2 linked regions of the Niveibacterium microcysteis genome follow. The protein of the gene in region 2 interacts with the protein of the main gene of each other region in a pairwise test. Links are inferred from orthologs where the notes say so. Each region holds a gene or a part of one and is shown on either strand. Other genes may lie near its edges.

Region 1 (7,835 bases), 1.2 Mb from region 2 along the record:
CGGAAGCGCAGGCCGCCATCGATAGCTACCAGAAAGCGGGCGGCACTAACGGCCTGAAGATCACCTACACCGGCGCCTTCAACTTCGCGTCGATCACCGATCCCTGCACGCAGTTCAAGCTCAGTGCGCAGACCCTCGAGATCAAGGGCGAATCGAACAAGCCATTGCGCAACATTTCGATCATCGGTGCTGACGGTTCTGCGGCGAACTTTGGCATTCACATCGTCGGCAGCGCGTCGAACATCATCATCCGCAACATGACGATCGGCCTGACACCGGGTGGCGGCGATTCGGACATCGTCGGTGTTGAGGGCAGCAGTGCCGGTGCACCGTCCAACATCTGGATCGATCACAACACCTTCTTCACATCCCTGGCTGAATGCAGTGGCGCGGGCGACACCGAGTTCGACGGCATGCTCGACTTCAAGAAGGGCGCGACCAACGTGACGGTGTCGTACAACTACCTGCACGACCATCACAAGGTCAGCCTCAACGGCTATTCGGACAGCGACACCGCCGAGCGCCTGATCACCTTCCACCATAACGTGTTCGAGAACCTGGGCTCGCGTACCCCGCTGCAACGCGCTGGCTATTCGCACCTCTTCAACAACCTGTTCTCCAGCATTCTCACGTCTGGCATCAACGTGCGCATGGGTGGGTACTCGCTGATCGAGGGCAACTACTTCGAGAACGCCAAGAACCCGGTTACGTCGCGAGACAGTTCGGAGCTGGGCTACTGGGAACTGCTGAACAACAACATCAGCGGACCGGGCGACTTCAAGACATACGGCATCACTTGGACGAGCAGCGACGCGTCACCGAGCAAGAATGCGGACGACTGGACTACGACCAAGACATTCCCGCGCGAGAAGCTGGGCTACGCCTACACGGCGCAATCGCCCGCCTGCGTGAAGCGTGGGCTCAAGGCCGTGGCCGGAGCGGGGACGGGCATGGCGACCCTGAGCTGCAATTGACCAACGCGGCGGCGCGCTGACGCCGTTCTGCGTGCACGCAGAACGGGCCGCTCAAGCGGCCCGTTCGGTTGATCCGACGCGAGGCTGAATCAGCCCTTGACGCACACCACCTGCCGTAGCGTGTGCACCACCTCGACCAGTTCGCGTTGCGCATTCATCACCGCATCGATGTCCTTGTAGGCCATCGGAATCTCGTCGATCACGTCGGCGTCCTTGCGGCACTCCACACCCTGCGTGGCGCGGACCTGATCGGCTACGGTGAAGCGGCGCTTCGCCTCGTTGCGGCTCATCGTGCGGCCGGCGCCGTGGCTGCAGGAACAGAACGCTTCTTCGTTGCCGAGCCCACGCACGATGAAGCTCTTCGCCCCCATCGAACCCGGGATGATGCCCAGCTGCCCCTTCTGCGCCGACACCGCGCCCTTGCGCGTGATCCACACCTCGGCGCCGAAGTGGGTTTCGCGCTGCACATAGTTGTGGTGGCAATTCACCGCTTCGACTTCGGCGCTGAAGGGTTGGCGGATGACCGTGCGCACAGCGGCGACCACCGCTTGCATCATCAGCACCCGGTTGCGCCGTGCGAAGTCTTGCGCCCAGCCAACCGCTTCGACGTAGTCGTCGAAGTGCGTGCTGCCTTCGTTGAAGTAGGCGAGGTCGCGGTCGGGCAGGTTGGCAATGTGCTGCCGCATATCGGCTTGCGCAAGTTCAATGAAGAGGTTGCCGATCGCGTTGCCGACCCCGCGCGAACCCGAGTGGAGCATGAACCACACCTGGTCGGCCTCATCGAGACAGACCTCGATGAAGTGGTTGCCGGTGCCCAGCGTGCCGAGGTGCTTGTGGTTGTTGGTGCGTTCCAGGCGTGGGTACTTCTCGGTGATGCGCCTGAAGCCGGCCTGGAGTTCCGTCCACATCGCGTCCACCGCCTTTGGCGGCGTCTCCCACGCTCCCGGATCGCGCCGGCCGGGCGCTCGCCCATGCGGCACGGCGCGCTCGATCGCGCTGCGCAGGCCGTGCAGACTCGTCGGCAGATCGGCGGCGGTGAGCGTGGTGCGTGCCGCCATCATGCCGCAGCCGATATCGACACCGACGGCCGCTGGAATGATCGCGCCGCGCGTCGGGATCACGCTGCCGATCGTTGAGCCCTTGCCCAGATGCACGTCCGGCATCACCGCGAGGTGGCGGAAGATGAAGGGCATCTTCGCGGTGTTCATCAGCTGCTTGCGCGCGTCGTCCTCGACCGGCACGCCGTCGGTCCACAGCTTGATCGGGCGGCCGTTGGCCACCTCAACGACCTGGTGCGTCACGTTCAGCTGAGCAGGCGTTTGAGGTACTTGCCGGTGTGGCTGATCGGGTGGGCGGCGACGGCTTCGGGCGGCCCGGCGACGAGGATGCGACCACCACCACCACCGCCTTCGGGGCCGAGATCGATCAGCCAGTCGGCGGTCTTGATCACGTCCAGGTTGTGTTCGATCACGACGATGGTGTTGCCGTGGTCGCGCAGGCGCGCGAGCACCTTCAGCAGCATCTCGATGTCCTGGAAGTGCAGGCCGGTGGTCGGTTCGTCGAGGATGTAGAGCGTGCGGCCGGTGTCGCGCTTCGACAGTTCCAGTGCGAGCTTCACGCGCTGCGCTTCGCCGCCTGAAAGGGTGGTGGCGCTCTGGCCGAGGCGGATGTAACCGAGGCCCACGTCGAGCAGGGTTTCGAGCTTGCGCGCGACGGTCGGCACCGCGTCGAAGAAGGCATGCGCTTCTTCGACCGTCATGTTCAGCACTTCGGCGATGGTCTTGCCGCGATAGCGGATCTCCAGCGTTTCGCGGTTGTAGCGCTGGCCGTGGCAGACGTCGCAGGGTACGAACACATCGGGCAGGAAGTGCATCTCCACCTTGATCATGCCGTCGCCCTGGCAGGCCTCGCAGCGCCCACCCTTCACATTGAAGGAGAAACGCCCCGGCCCGTAGCCGCGCTCACGCGATGCCGGCACGCCGGCGTACAGCTCGCGGATTGGCGTCAGCAGGCCGGTGTAGGTGGCGGGGTTGGAGCGCGGCGTGCGGCCGATCGGCGCCTGGTCGACGCTGATCACCTTGTCGAAGAATTCGAGGCCTTCGATGTCGTCGTATGGCGCGGGTTCCGCGACCGAGCCGTACAGATGGCGCGCGGCGATCGCGTAAAGCGTGTCGTTGATCAGCGTGCTCTTGCCGGAGCCGGAGACGCCGGTGATGCAGGTGAACAGCCCCACCGGCAGTTCCAGCGTCACGTGCTTGAGGTTGTTGCCGCGTGCCCCGCGCAGGTAAAGCTGGCGCTGCGGGTCGGGTGACTTTCGCTCGCCCGGCAACGCGATCTTGCGCCGGCCTGAGAGGAAGGCGCCGGTCGCCGAATCCGGGTGTGCCTCGACTTGCGCCGGCAGGCCGTGCGCGATCACCTGGCCGCCATGCTCACCCGCGCCGGGGCCCATGTCGACCACGTAGTCCGCAGCGCGGATCGCATCTTCGTCGTGCTCGACCACGATCACGGTGTTACCGAGATCGCGCAGCCGCGCCAGCGTGCCAAGCAGCCTGTCGTTATCGCGCTGGTGCAGGCCGATCGACGGCTCATCGAGCACGTACATCACGCCGGTGAGGCCGGAGCCGATCTGGCTCGCGAGCCGGATGCGCTGCGCTTCGCCGCCCGAGAGCGTATCGGCGCTGCGTTCAAGCATCAGGTAATCGAGGCCCACGTCGATCAGGAACTGCAGGCGCGCGGAGATCTCGTGCACGATCTTGTCGGCGATCTGCGCGCGATGGCCTTCGAGCTTGAGCGTGTCGAAGAAGTGCTTGCACTCGGCCAGCGCAAGGCGGCCGACCTGCGGCAGCGTGCGGTCGCCGATGAAAACGTGGCGCGCCTCTTCGCGCAGGCGCGTTCCTTCGCAGGTCGGGCAGGCCTGGTGGCTGCGGTACTTGGCCAGCTCTTCGCGCACTGCGATCGAGTCGGTCTCGCGATAGCGGCGCTCCAGGTTCGGCACGATGCCTTCGAAGCTGTGCTCCTTGGTGACGTTGCGACCGTTCTCGGACAGGTACTTGAAGGCGATCTTCGTCTTGCCCGAACCGTACAGCACGATCTGCTGCATCTCGGCAGGCAGTTCCTCGAAGGTGGCGTCGATGTCGAAGCCGTAGTGCGCCGCGAGGCTCTGCAGCATCTGGAAGTAGAACTGGTTGCGGCGATCCCAGCCGCGGATCGCGCCGCTGGCGAGCGACAGATGCGGAAAGGCGACGACGCGCGTCGGATCGAAGAACTCGACCGAGCCGAGACCATCGCACTTTGGGCAAGCGCCGACCGGGTTGTTGAAGGAGAACAACCGCGGTTCGAGTTCCGCGATCGCGTAGCTGCACACCGGGCAGGCGAAGCGCGCGGAGAACAGGTGCTCCTTGCCGTCATCCATCTCCACCGCCAGCGCGCGGCCTTCGGCGTGCGCCAGCGCGGTCTCGAAACTTTCGGCCAGGCGCTGGCGCGCATCGGCGCGCACCTTGAGGCGGTCTACGACGATGTCGATCGAATGCTTGCCGGTCTTTTCGAGTTTCGGCAGTGCATCGATCTCATGCAACGTGCCGTCGATGCGCAGGCGCACGAAGCCCTGTGCGCGCAGCTCGGCAAACATGTCTTCGAAGCTGCCCTTGCGCTCGGTCACCACCGGCGCGAGCACCATCACCTTGGTGTCCTCGGGCAGCGCGAGCACGGTGTCGACCATCTGCGACACGCTCTGTGCCGCGAGCGGCAACTTGTGCTCCGGGCAGTGCGGCTGGCCGGCGCGGGCGTACAGCAGGCGCAGGTAGTCGTGGATCTCGGTGACGGTGCCGACGGTCGAACGCGGGTTGTGGCTAGTCGCCTTCTGTTCGATCGAGATCGCTGGCGAAAGACCTTCGATCAGGTCGACGTCCGGCTTTTCCATTAGCTGCAGGAACTGCCGCGCGTACGCCGACAGCGATTCGACATAGCGGCGCTGCCCTTCGGCGTAGAGCGTGTCGAACGCGAGCGAGCTCTTGCCCGAGCCCGACAGGCCGGTGATCACCGTGAGCCGGTTGCGCGGGATGTCGAGCGAGATGTTCTTCAGGTTGTGCGTGCGCGCACCGCGGATCTTGATGTCGTCCATGAGCGTTCTTCGATTCCCTTGCCGCGCTTCGGCGCGTCTAGGTCGGGGCGCCGGCGGTTCGCAGCGGCGCCTCGATGTCGGGCAGGTTCAGGAACACCTGCTCGATGGTGGAATGGCGGGTCAATGCGTCGACCACGGCCTGCAGCGGTTCGGCGTACAGGCCTTCGATGTCTTGTTCGGCGCCGCCCCGGATCGGGAAGGCGAGGTGTTCGTGCGGCGGCGTGAAGCGGGCGTCTACGCCGGGCTTGTTGCCGCGGGCGTCGATGCGGTACCAGCCGTGGTCGGCCAGGTACACCGCGTTGAGCCCATGCAGGCAGTACGGCGCACCACCATCGCCAACCGGCAGGCGCTGGTAGCACAGCGCCGCGGGGATGCCGTTGGCGCGCAACAGGGCGGCCAGCAGATGGCTCTTCGCGTAGCAATAGCCAGTTCGGTGTGCGAGCACTTCGGAGGCGCGCAGCGTCACCGGCCCGCTGCGGTAGTCCCAACTGTGGCGGATTTCGTCGCGCACAAATTCGAAGCAACGTCGTGCGATCGCCTCGTCGCCACTACCCGCCTCAACCGCGAGCTGCTGGGCCAGCGCGTGTACGGCCGGTGTTTTCCAATCAATGCTGGAGCTGGACGCGAGGTAGGGAGTCATTCGATGCGCGAACGCGGGGTGGCCGGGAAGGGCAACCTGCTAATATACGCAACTCGCTGATTCAAAGCCATTTTCCCGATGTCCTCCCCGTTCTCCGACCGCATGAGTGCGCAGGAACGCCGCGCCGGCGCCACGCTGGCCGCGATCTTTGCGTTGCGCATGCTCGGGCTGTTCCTGATCCTGCCGGTGTTCTCGGTCTTCGCGAAGACGCTGCCGGGCGGGAACGACCTGCAATGGGCCGGGCTGGCGCTGGGCGCCTTCGGCATGGTGCAGGCGATCTTCCAGGTGCCCTTCGGTGTCGCGTCGGACCGCTTTGGCCGCAAGCCGGTGATCGTTTTCGGCCTGCTCATGTTTGCTGCCGGTTGTGCGCTGGCCGCCTGGGCGCCCAACATCGGCTGGATGATCGCGGCGCGTGCGCTGCAGGGTGCTGGCGCGATCTCCGCCGCGGTGTCGGCGCTGGCCGCCGACCTCACCCGCGAGCAGCATCGCACCAAGGTGATGGCGATGATCGGCTCGACGATCGGGCTGGTGTTTGCCGTGTCCCTGGTCGCTTCGCCGGCGCTGTACCAGTGGATCGGCATGCACGGCATGTTCCTGCTGACCGGGGCCTTGTCGCTGCTGGCGATCCCGGTGTTGCTGCGCGCGGTGCCGACGCCGCCGCGCATCGAGACCGCGATGCCGCGGGTGCCGCTTGCCACGGTGCTGACCGAACGGCAGCTGATGCCGCTTCATTTTGGCGTGTTCGCGATCCACATGATCCAGATGGGCATGTTCCTGATCGTGCCGCGCATCCTGGTCGAGTCCGAACACCTGCCGCTGGCCGAGCACTGGAAGATCTACCTGCCGGTGGTGCTGGCTAGTTTCGTACTGATGGTGCCGGCGATCATTTACGCCGAGCGCAAACGCCAGATGCGGCGCGTACTGTTGGCGTCGATTGCGCTGCTGGCAGCCACGCAACTCGGTTTTCTGTTGGTGCAGGATACGTTCTGGCCGATCGTTGGCCTGCTGTTCCTGTTCTTTGTCGCCTTCAACATTGTTGAGGCGTCGCTGCCCTCGCTGGTGTCGCGCATCGCGCCGCCGCAGGCCAAAGGGGCGGCGCTGGGCGTCTACAACACCTCGCAGTCGATCGGCGCGGCGCTGGGCGGCGCGGCGGGCGGGGCGGTGGCCGCCCACTTCGGGCCGCATGCGGTGTTTGCCGGCACCACGCTGTTGGCCTTGATCTGGTGGCTGTGGGCGCGCAGCATGCGCAACCCGCCGCAGCTGACCGAACGCGAGATCGCGATTGATCCGCATATCGAGATCGCCAGCTTCCGCCACGAACTGCTCGCGCTGCCCGGCGTGCGCGAGGCCATCGTCATCCCCGAGCGGCGGATGGCATACTTGAAGATTAATCTTGAGCGCTGGGATGAAGCATCCCTGCGCCGTCTTACTGGAGGGAAAGCCTGATGGCTTCTGTGAACAAGGTGATCCTCGTCGGTAACCTCGGTGCCGACCCGGAGACCCGCTACGCCCCGAGCGGCGACGCGATCTGCAATATCCGTATCGCGACCACCGACACCTGGCGCGACAAGGCCACCGGCGAGAAGAAGGAAGCGACCGAATGGCACCGCGTTGTGTTCTTCGGCAAGGTCGCGGAAATCGCCGGCCAGTACCTGAAGAAGGGCTCGTCGGTCTATATCGAAGGCCGCCTGCAGACCCGCAAGTGGCAGGACAAGGAAGGTCGTGACCAGTACACGACCGAGATCCGCGCCGACCAGATGCAGATGCTCGGCGGCCGCCCCGGTGGTGAGGGCGGCGGCTCGCGCGGCGGCTACAACAGCGGCGGCGACGACTACAACCAGGCACCGGCTCCGCGCGGCGGCAATCAGGGCGGCGGCAATGCACGCCCGCAATCGCGCCCGGCCCCGGCGCCACAGGCCCCGGCCGGCGGAAACAACTTCGGCGATTTCGACGACGACATTCCATTCTGATACGCGTCCGCCGATTCGTCGCCCGAAAAGAAAAAGCCCTGAGAAATCAGGGCTTTTTGCTGTGTGGCGTCCGAGCGCCAGACTCGGCGGCCGGTTGATGAGGTATCAGCCGGTCTTGCGGCGGCGCGATG
Region 2 (7,752 bases):
TTGGCACCGCCGTATGCAACGCGTCGTTCAAGCCCAGGCCGATGACGTGGCTCGCCTGAGCACGATCGGGCACCGGCAAACCCAGATCCGCGCACGCAGCCTGAATCGCTGCGACGATCGTGGCAGTCGAATCCATCAAAGTGCCATCCCAGTCGAATACGACCAGGTCAAACCGGCGTTCAGCCATAGCTACGCGCCTCCTTCTCATCAAGGCGCGCCACGAAAGCGGCTAACTCATCCGGCAGCGGCGCGGAGAGCGCAAGGGGCTCGCCGGTAACCGGATGCGGCACAACCAGGCTCGCCGCATGCAGGAACATGCGCTTCAGACCTTCCTTCTGCAGCGCCTTGTTCAGCGCGAAGTCGCCGTATTTATCGTCACCCGCCAAGGGGAAGCCAAGATGAGTCAGGTGCACCCGGATCTGGTGCGTCCGGCCGGTCTTGATCTGCACCTCGACCAGACTGAAACGCTCCCAGCGCGCCACGAGCCGTACGATGCTGTGCGAAGCCTTGCCATCCTTATCCACCGTAACGCGCCGCTCGCCTTCTTCGGTCAGGTACTTGGTGAGAGCAAGCTTGATGTGCTGAACCGGGTTCGGCCACTTGCCAACCACCAGCGCCAGATAGCGCTTGTCCAAGCCGCCTTCGCGCAGCACATCATGCAGCTTGCTGAGCGCCGACCGCTTCTTGCCGATCAGCAGGATGCCGGAGGTCTCACGATCGAGCCGGTGCGCCAACTCGAGAAACCGCTGCTGCGGCCGCTGCTGTCGCAACTGCTCGATCACGCCAAAGCTCACCCCGCTGCCACCATGCACCGCAGTACCTGCCGGCTTGTTGATCGCCAGAAGCGCGTCGTCTTCAAACAGGATCGGGAACTCACGGCCCGGCACCGGCGCCTTGTCGGCCTTTTCAGCCAGGCGCAATGGCGGAATCCGCACCTCATCGCCCGCCGCGAGCCGGTAGGTCTGATCGATGCGCCCTTTATTCACCCGCACCTCGCCGCTGCGCAAGATTCGGTAGATCAGGCTCTTGGGCACGCCTTTGCAGACGCGGATCAGAAAATTGTCGATGCGCTGACCTGCATCGTTTTCGTCGATCAGCACTCGCTGGACGGCTGGGGGGGCGGACGGGGTTTTGCCTTGCAAGACCATGTTGAATATACTGCTTGGGTTCGTCCGGTACGTCCGGCTCGGGCCGCACCTCGCAGGATGCAGGTACGGACCAGTCGGCGATGAGCTCAGCTCCCAGAGGAACGCCAAGCCAACCGTCGCTGGAGCACAAAAGCTCGCGATGGTACCCAAAAAACACTTGACCACATAGTTGGCGCGCAACTCGCAGAATGCAAGGCCCTGAGCGGTCGGCCGAACCTCGCCGAGACTGCAGGACCGATCAGTACGAATCCCGCGACTCTTTTTGAAAACGAACCATCGCATGACAGCGTTCCCGACAATCTGAGTACGCCGTCCGAATCGGACGGTGCGGTTCGTTCTGCCCGCTTGCGCGCGGGAGAACAACACCAATGAAGCGCATGCTTTTTAATGCGACGCAGGCCGAAGAACTGCGCGTCGCGATCGTAGATGGTCAGAAATTGATCGATCTCGATATCGAATCGGCCGCCAAGGAACAACGCAAGAGCAACATCTACAAAGGCGTCGTGACACGCGTCGAGCCCAGCCTCGAAGCAGCCTTTGTTGACTATGGCGCCGAACGCCATGGCTTTCTGCCGTTCAAGGAAATTTCCCGCGCCTATTTCAAGGAAGGTGTAGAAGCTTCCCGCGCCCGCATTCAGGACGCGATCAAGGAAGGCCAGGAACTGATCGTCCAGGTTGAGAAGGACGAACGTGGCAACAAGGGCGCAGCCCTGACCACCTTCATCTCACTGGCCGGCCGCTACCTGGTGCTGATGCCGAACAACCCCCGCGGCGGTGGCGTTTCGCGCCGCGTTGAGGGTGACGACCGCGCGGAATTGCGCGACGCGCTGGATCAACTGGACGTGCCCACCGGCATGAGCATGATCGCTCGCACCGCAGCGATCGGCCGTGCAGCCGAAGAACTGCAGTGGGACCTGAACTACCTCGCCCAGCTGTGGAAAGCAATCGAAGGAGCAGCCAAGGGCCAGAGCGGCGCCTACCTGATCTATCAGGAAGGCAGCCTCGTGATCCGTGCGATCCGCGACTACTTCTCCTCCGACATCGGTGAAATCCTGATCGACACCGACGACGTGTACGAGCAGGCGCGCCAGTTCATGGCGCATGTGATGCCGACCAATGTGCATCGCGTGAAGCGCTACCGCGACGATGTTCCGCTGTTCTCGCGCTTTCAGATCGAACACCAGATCGAATCGGCGTACTCGCGCCAGGTAAATCTGCCTTCGGGCGGTGCCGTGGTGATCGACCATACCGAAGCGCTGGTCGCGGTCGACGTGAACTCGGGCCGCGCAACCCGCGGCGCGGACATCGAAGAAACCGCGCTGAAGACCAACCTCGAAGCCGCGGACGAAGTGGCCCGCCAGCTGCGCCTGCGTGACTTGGGCGGCCTGATCGTCATCGACTTCATCGACATGGAAAACCCGAAGAGCCAGCGCGAGGTGGAAAACCGCCTGCGCGACGCCCTTCGCCATGACCGCGCCCGTGTTCAGACCGGCAAGATCAGCCGCTTCGGCCTGTTGGAGCTCTCGCGTCAGCGCCTGCGCCCGGCGCTCGCCGAAACCAGTTACATCACCTGCCCGCGCTGTACCGGCACCGGCCATATCCGCTCGACCGAATCGGCTGCGCTGCACATCCTGCGCATCCTCGAAGAGGAAGCGATGAAGGAGAACACCGGCGCGCTGCACTGTCAGGTACCGGTTGATGTCGCAACCTTCCTGTTGAACGAAAAGCGCGACGACATCGCCAAGATCGAGCTGCGCCACAAGGTCAACCTGCTACTGATCCCGAACCGCCATCTGGAAACGCCGGCGCACGAGATCGTCCGTCTGCGTCACGACCAGCTGAACTCGGAAGAGCTGAACCTGCCCAGCTACAAGATGGCGCAGATGCCGGCCGACGCAACCTATGCGCCGCCGTCCGCCAACACCGAAGGCAAGCCCCCGCGCCAGGAAGCCGCGATCCGCTCGTTCACGCCGGACCAGCCGGCCCCGATCGTTGAGCCGAAGACCGAGGCCGCACCGGTCGCCCCTAGCGCGACTGTGCAGCTGGGCCCCAGCCTGTTCCAACGCATCCTGAACTGGTTCCGTGGTGGTGACGCCACCACCGCGGCGCCGGCCGCGAAGCCTGCCGAGACCAAGGACGCGGGCCGCAACGGACGTCGCAACGAGCGTAGCCGTGGCGAGCGCGGTGGCCGTGGCAACCGGGAAGAACGCGGCGAACGCGGCGAGCGCAATCGCGACGCCCAGAAAGGCCGCGACGAGCAACGCAACCGCAACGAAGCGCGTGGCGAAAAAGGCCGTGACCGCCAGGGCGCCAAGCCCGAAGCCGTTGCCGAACAGGCAACCAAGCCGCAACGCGAAGGTGGAGAACGCGGTCGTCGCGATGAAAACCGTGGCGAACGCGCGGAGAAGCCTGAGGGCCAGACGCAGGAACGCCGCGAACGCCAGCCGCGCGAGCCACGTGAACCGCGTCAGCCGCGTCAGCCGAAACCGGCCGCAACTGAAGCCGATATCGCGACCGTGATCGACACCGGCGCCATCGAAGGTGCCAGCGCCGCCCCCGAGATCGCACCGCAAGCGGATGAAGGCGAAGGCACTAGCCGCCGTCGCAACCGCCGCGGCCGCCGCGGCGGCGAACGCCGTAACAACGAAGCTGCGGCGCAGGAGCAAGGCGATAGCGCGAACCGCCCGGTCGAGATCATGTTCTATCCAACACCGGAGGCCGCCGCAGCCGCTGCGGAAGCACAAGCCGCAGCCGACGCTGCGCGCCGTGCGGAAGCCAAAGCCCGCAGAGCCGAACGTGACGCAGAGCGCCAAGCTCACCGCGAACGTCGCCAACGCCAGGCACCGGTAGAAATCATGTTCTACCCGACGCCGGAAGCCGCTGCCGCCGCTGCTGCAGCGAAAGAGGCCGCGACGACCGAAGCGCTTCCCAGCAGTGCGCCGGTGGTCGAGCCTGTCGCCGCGCCAGCCACCGCAGCAAGCGAAACCGTCGCCGTCACCGCAGTCGTTGAGGCAATCGCGAACGAGCCGGCCCCTGCCGTGGTCGAAGCGGCGCCAATCGCTCCGGTTGCGCAGGCCGAGCTTGCTCAAGAGGAACCACTGCCCGTTCGCGCGGCCGCTGCACGCACCCAGGCTCAACTGCCGTTCGACCTGAGCGCGGTGCTGAAGAGCGATGAGCTCGTCATGATCGAAACGCGCAGCGACGCACCGGCAGCACCTGCCGCCGCCCCGGTAAGCTCGGACGAAGCGCCCGCGCGTCGCCGTCGCCAACGGCCGGCGCGCCCGGTCGTCGCCGACGAGCCGCTGCAGCAAGTCGAAACGCGCAACGAGTAAACCAGCTCGGGCCGCACAAACCAAAACGCCCCGCTGTCCTCTGGTCAGCGGGGCGTTCTCATTTGAGGTCGGCACCGCAGCGCCGGTAGCCGACGCACCTACACCTTGCCCGCCTTGATGGCCGCCAACATGGCCACCACACCGTCTTCGCACAGATCGAGCACATGCTCGAAACCCGCGTCACCGCCGTAGTAGGGGTCGGGCACGTCAAGACCCACGCCGTCGGCGATGAAATCCCGGAACAAGTGCAGCTTGCCCGCATGCTCCGGCGGACAGAGTCGTTTCATGTGGGCGAGATGGCCGCGATCCATCGCAACCAGCAAGTCGAATACCTCGAAATCCGCCGCAGCCAGCTTGCGCGCACGCAATTTGCCAAGCTCGTAGCCACGCCGTTTGGCCGCGCGTTGCGAACGCGGATCAGGCGCCTCGCCAGCATGCATGCCCTGAATCCCGGCCGAGTCCACTTCGACGTCGGCGCCCGATGCCGCGATCATGGCCCTCGCTACCCCCTCTGCGGTGGGGGAGCGGCAGATGTTTCCAGTACAGATGAACAGTACGCGCTTCATGCTCTGAGTTTTTCTCGTTGTTGTCTTCGTATTGCCGGCCGCCCACCGCACAGGCGGATCGAAGCCGAGAGTGAATCAGGGTGTGCCGTGCTGATCGGCACCAAAGGCGCGCTGGCGCAGCCGGAACAGTTCATCTCGCGCAGCGGCCGCCTTCTCGAACTCCAGGTTTCGCGCGTGCTCAAGCATGTCCTTCTCCAGTTTCTTGATCGCCTTGGCCAGCGCCTTTTCGTCCATCAACGCATAGTCGGCATCGGCCTCGGCGACCTTGAGGGCCTTGCCGGCCTCCGCTTCGTGATAGACGCCATCGATGATGTCCTTGATTCGCTTGTGCACGGACTTCGGCACGATGCCGTTAGCCTCGTTGTGCGCGATCTGCTTGGCGCGACGGCGCTCCGTTTCGCCCATCGCGGCCCGCATCGAATCGGTGATACGGTCGGCGTAGAGGATCGCTGTGCCGTGCAAATGGCGCGCCGCGCGGCCAATCGTCTGGATCAGGCTGCGCTCGGAACGCAGGAAGCCTTCCTTGTCTGCGTCGAGGATCGCGACCAGCGAGACCTCAGGGATATCCAGCCCCTCGCGCAGCAGATTGATGCCGATGAGCACATCGAACTCGCCCAGGCGCAGATCGCGGATGATCTCGACCCGCTCGACCGTATCGATATCGGAGTGCAGGTAGCGCACCCGGATGCCGTTCTCGCCGAGGTAATCGGTCAGCTCCTCGGCCAGCCGCTTGGTCAGCACGGTGACGAGCACACGCTCCTCCACCGCGGTGCGCTTGCGGATCTCAGTCAGCAAGTCGTCGACCTGCGTAATCGCCGGCCGGACGTCGATCACCGGGTCGACCAGACCAGTCGGTCGCACCACCTGCTCCACCACCTGTCCTTGATGCTGCTCTTCATAGGCCGCTGGCGTCGCGGAGACAAAGATCGTCTGCGGCATCAGGCGTTCGAACTCCTCGAACTTCAGCGGTCGGTTGTCGACCGCCGAGGGCAGCCGGAAGCCGTAGCCCACCAGGTTCTCCTTGCGCGCCCGGTCACCCTTGAACATGCCGCCCACCTGCGGAATCGCCACATGCGATTCGTCGATGAACATCAGCGCATCGCGCGGCAGGTAGTCGATCAGCGTCGGCGGCGGCTCGCCGGGCGCACGACCGGAGAGATGCCGCGAGTAGTTCTCGATGCCCTTGCAGAAACCCACCTCAGTCAGCATCTCCAGATCGAAGCGGGTGCGCTGCTCGATGCGCTGCGCTTCGACCAGCTTGTTCTCACGCACATAGAAGTCGATGCGCTCACGCAACTCCTCCTTGATGCCCTCGATCGCCTTGAGCACTGTCGCACGCGGCGTCACGTAGTGGCTGGATGGGAATACCGTAAAGCGGCCAAGCTTCTGCTTCAGATGCCCGGTCAAGGGGTCGAACAGCGTGATGTGCTCGATCTCATCGTCGAACAACTCCAGCCGCACCGCCATTTCGGCGTTTTCGGCCGGGAAGATGTCGATCACATCACCGCGCACGCGGAAGGTGCCGCGTTTGAAATCCAGGTCCGAACGCGAGTACTGCATGCCAACCAAGCGCTGCACGACATCGCGTTGCGGCATCTTCTCGCCCTCGCGCAGGTGCAGGATCATCGAGTGGTAGTCCACCGGGTCGCCGATACCGTAGATGCAGGACACGGTCGCGACGATCACCACATCCCTCCGCTCCAGCAGGCTCTTGGTCGCCGACAGCCGCATCTGTTCGATGTGCTCGTTGATCGCCGAATCCTTCTCGATGAAGAGATCGCGGCTCGGCACATAGGCCTCGGGCTGATAGTAGTCGTAGTAGGAAACGAAGTACTCGACCGCGTTCTCGGGGAAGAATTCGCGGAACTCGGCGTAAAGCTGCGCGGCGAGCGTCTTGTTCGGCGCCAGCACCAGCGCGGGTTTGCCAGTGCGCGCGATGACGTTGGCCATCGTGTAAGTCTTGCCCGAGCCGGTAACGCCGAGCAAGGTCTGGTACATCAGCCCGTCCTCGACCCCTTCGGTCAGCTTTGCGATCGCGGTGGGCTGGTCCCCAGCGGGCGGAAACGGCTGATGCAGGCGGAACGGACTTCCAGGAAATTCGACGATCACAAGGGCGCTCCGGAAAACTGGCCGAACCTTGGATTGTATGCCGCATCGCAAGTTCGGCCGCGGCTTGTTTCGGCGAGCCGGCAGGACGGCGCCCATCCGTTTACAATCCCGCCCCTGAATTGACCCGCCGGCACGCCACGAGCGTCGCGGCCCACAACAGGAATCCCACAGCATGAGACGCGAACTTGCGATCGAATTCACCCGCGTAACCGAAGCCGCCGCCCTCGCCGGCTACAAATGGCTTGGCCGCGGCGACAAGAACAAGGCCGACGGCGCTGCCGTCGAGGCGATGCGCTTCGTGCTGAACCAGATCCAGATCGACGGCGAGATCGTTATCGGCGAGGGCGAGATCGACGAGGCCCCCATGCTCTACATCGGCGAACACGTCGGTCGTGGCGGCGACGGCGTGGATATCGCGGTCGACCCGATCGATGGCACCCGCATGACCGCAATGGGCCAGAACAACGCGGTAGCGGTGCTGGCCGCGGGCGACAAGGGCAGCTTCATGCGCGCGCCGGACATGTACATGGAGAAGCTGATCGTCGGCAACCCGGCCAAGGGCGCGATCGATCTGCACAAGCCGCTCGAAGACAACCT

What was found.
Region 1: the proteins of uvrB (region 2) and uvrA interact in binary tests that used the Escherichia coli proteins (3 or more experiments, as listed by UniProt). The link is inferred for Niveibacterium microcysteis from one-to-one orthologs.

Annotation. Positions count from the first base shown.
Region 1 is NZ_CP071060.1:4,520,514-4,528,348, reverse strand. The notes cover bases 2,078-5,399. They hold uvrA (excinuclease ABC subunit UvrA), read right to left. Parts: upstream 5,095-5,399; coding sequence 2,278-5,094; downstream 2,078-2,277. Other genes in these bases: JY500_RS20505 (transglutaminase-like domain-containing protein), read right to left, coding at 5,132-5,399; JY500_RS20515 (RtcB family protein), read right to left, coding at 2,078-2,275. Outside these bases: JY500_RS20520 (pectate lyase family protein), read left to right, coding at 1-974; more of JY500_RS20515, read right to left, coding at 1,064-2,077; more of JY500_RS20505, read right to left, coding at 5,400-5,734; JY500_RS20500 (MFS transporter), read left to right, coding at 5,813-7,180; ssb (single-stranded DNA-binding protein), read left to right, coding at 7,180-7,704; JY500_RS20490 (PEP-CTERM sorting domain-containing protein), read right to left, coding at 7,810-7,835. UniProt on the Escherichia coli protein: The UvrABC repair system catalyzes the recognition and processing of DNA lesions. UvrA is an ATPase and a DNA-binding protein. A damage recognition complex composed of 2 UvrA and 2 UvrB subunits scans DNA for abnormalities.
Region 2 is NZ_CP071060.1:3,307,717-3,315,468, forward strand. The notes cover bases 4,638-7,633. They hold uvrB (excinuclease ABC subunit UvrB), read right to left. Parts: upstream 7,153-7,633; coding sequence 5,122-7,152; downstream 4,638-5,121. Other genes in these bases: JY500_RS15000 (low molecular weight protein-tyrosine-phosphatase), read right to left, coding at 4,638-5,046; glpX (class II fructose-bisphosphatase), read left to right, coding at 7,328-7,633. Outside these bases: JY500_RS14985 (HAD-IA family hydrolase), read right to left, coding at 1-187; JY500_RS14990 (RluA family pseudouridine synthase), read right to left, coding at 180-1,148; JY500_RS14995 (Rne/Rng family ribonuclease), read left to right, coding at 1,517-4,480; more of JY500_RS15000, read right to left, coding at 4,579-4,637; more of glpX, read left to right, coding at 7,634-7,752. UniProt on the Escherichia coli protein: The UvrABC repair system catalyzes the recognition and processing of DNA lesions. A damage recognition complex composed of 2 UvrA and 2 UvrB subunits scans DNA for abnormalities.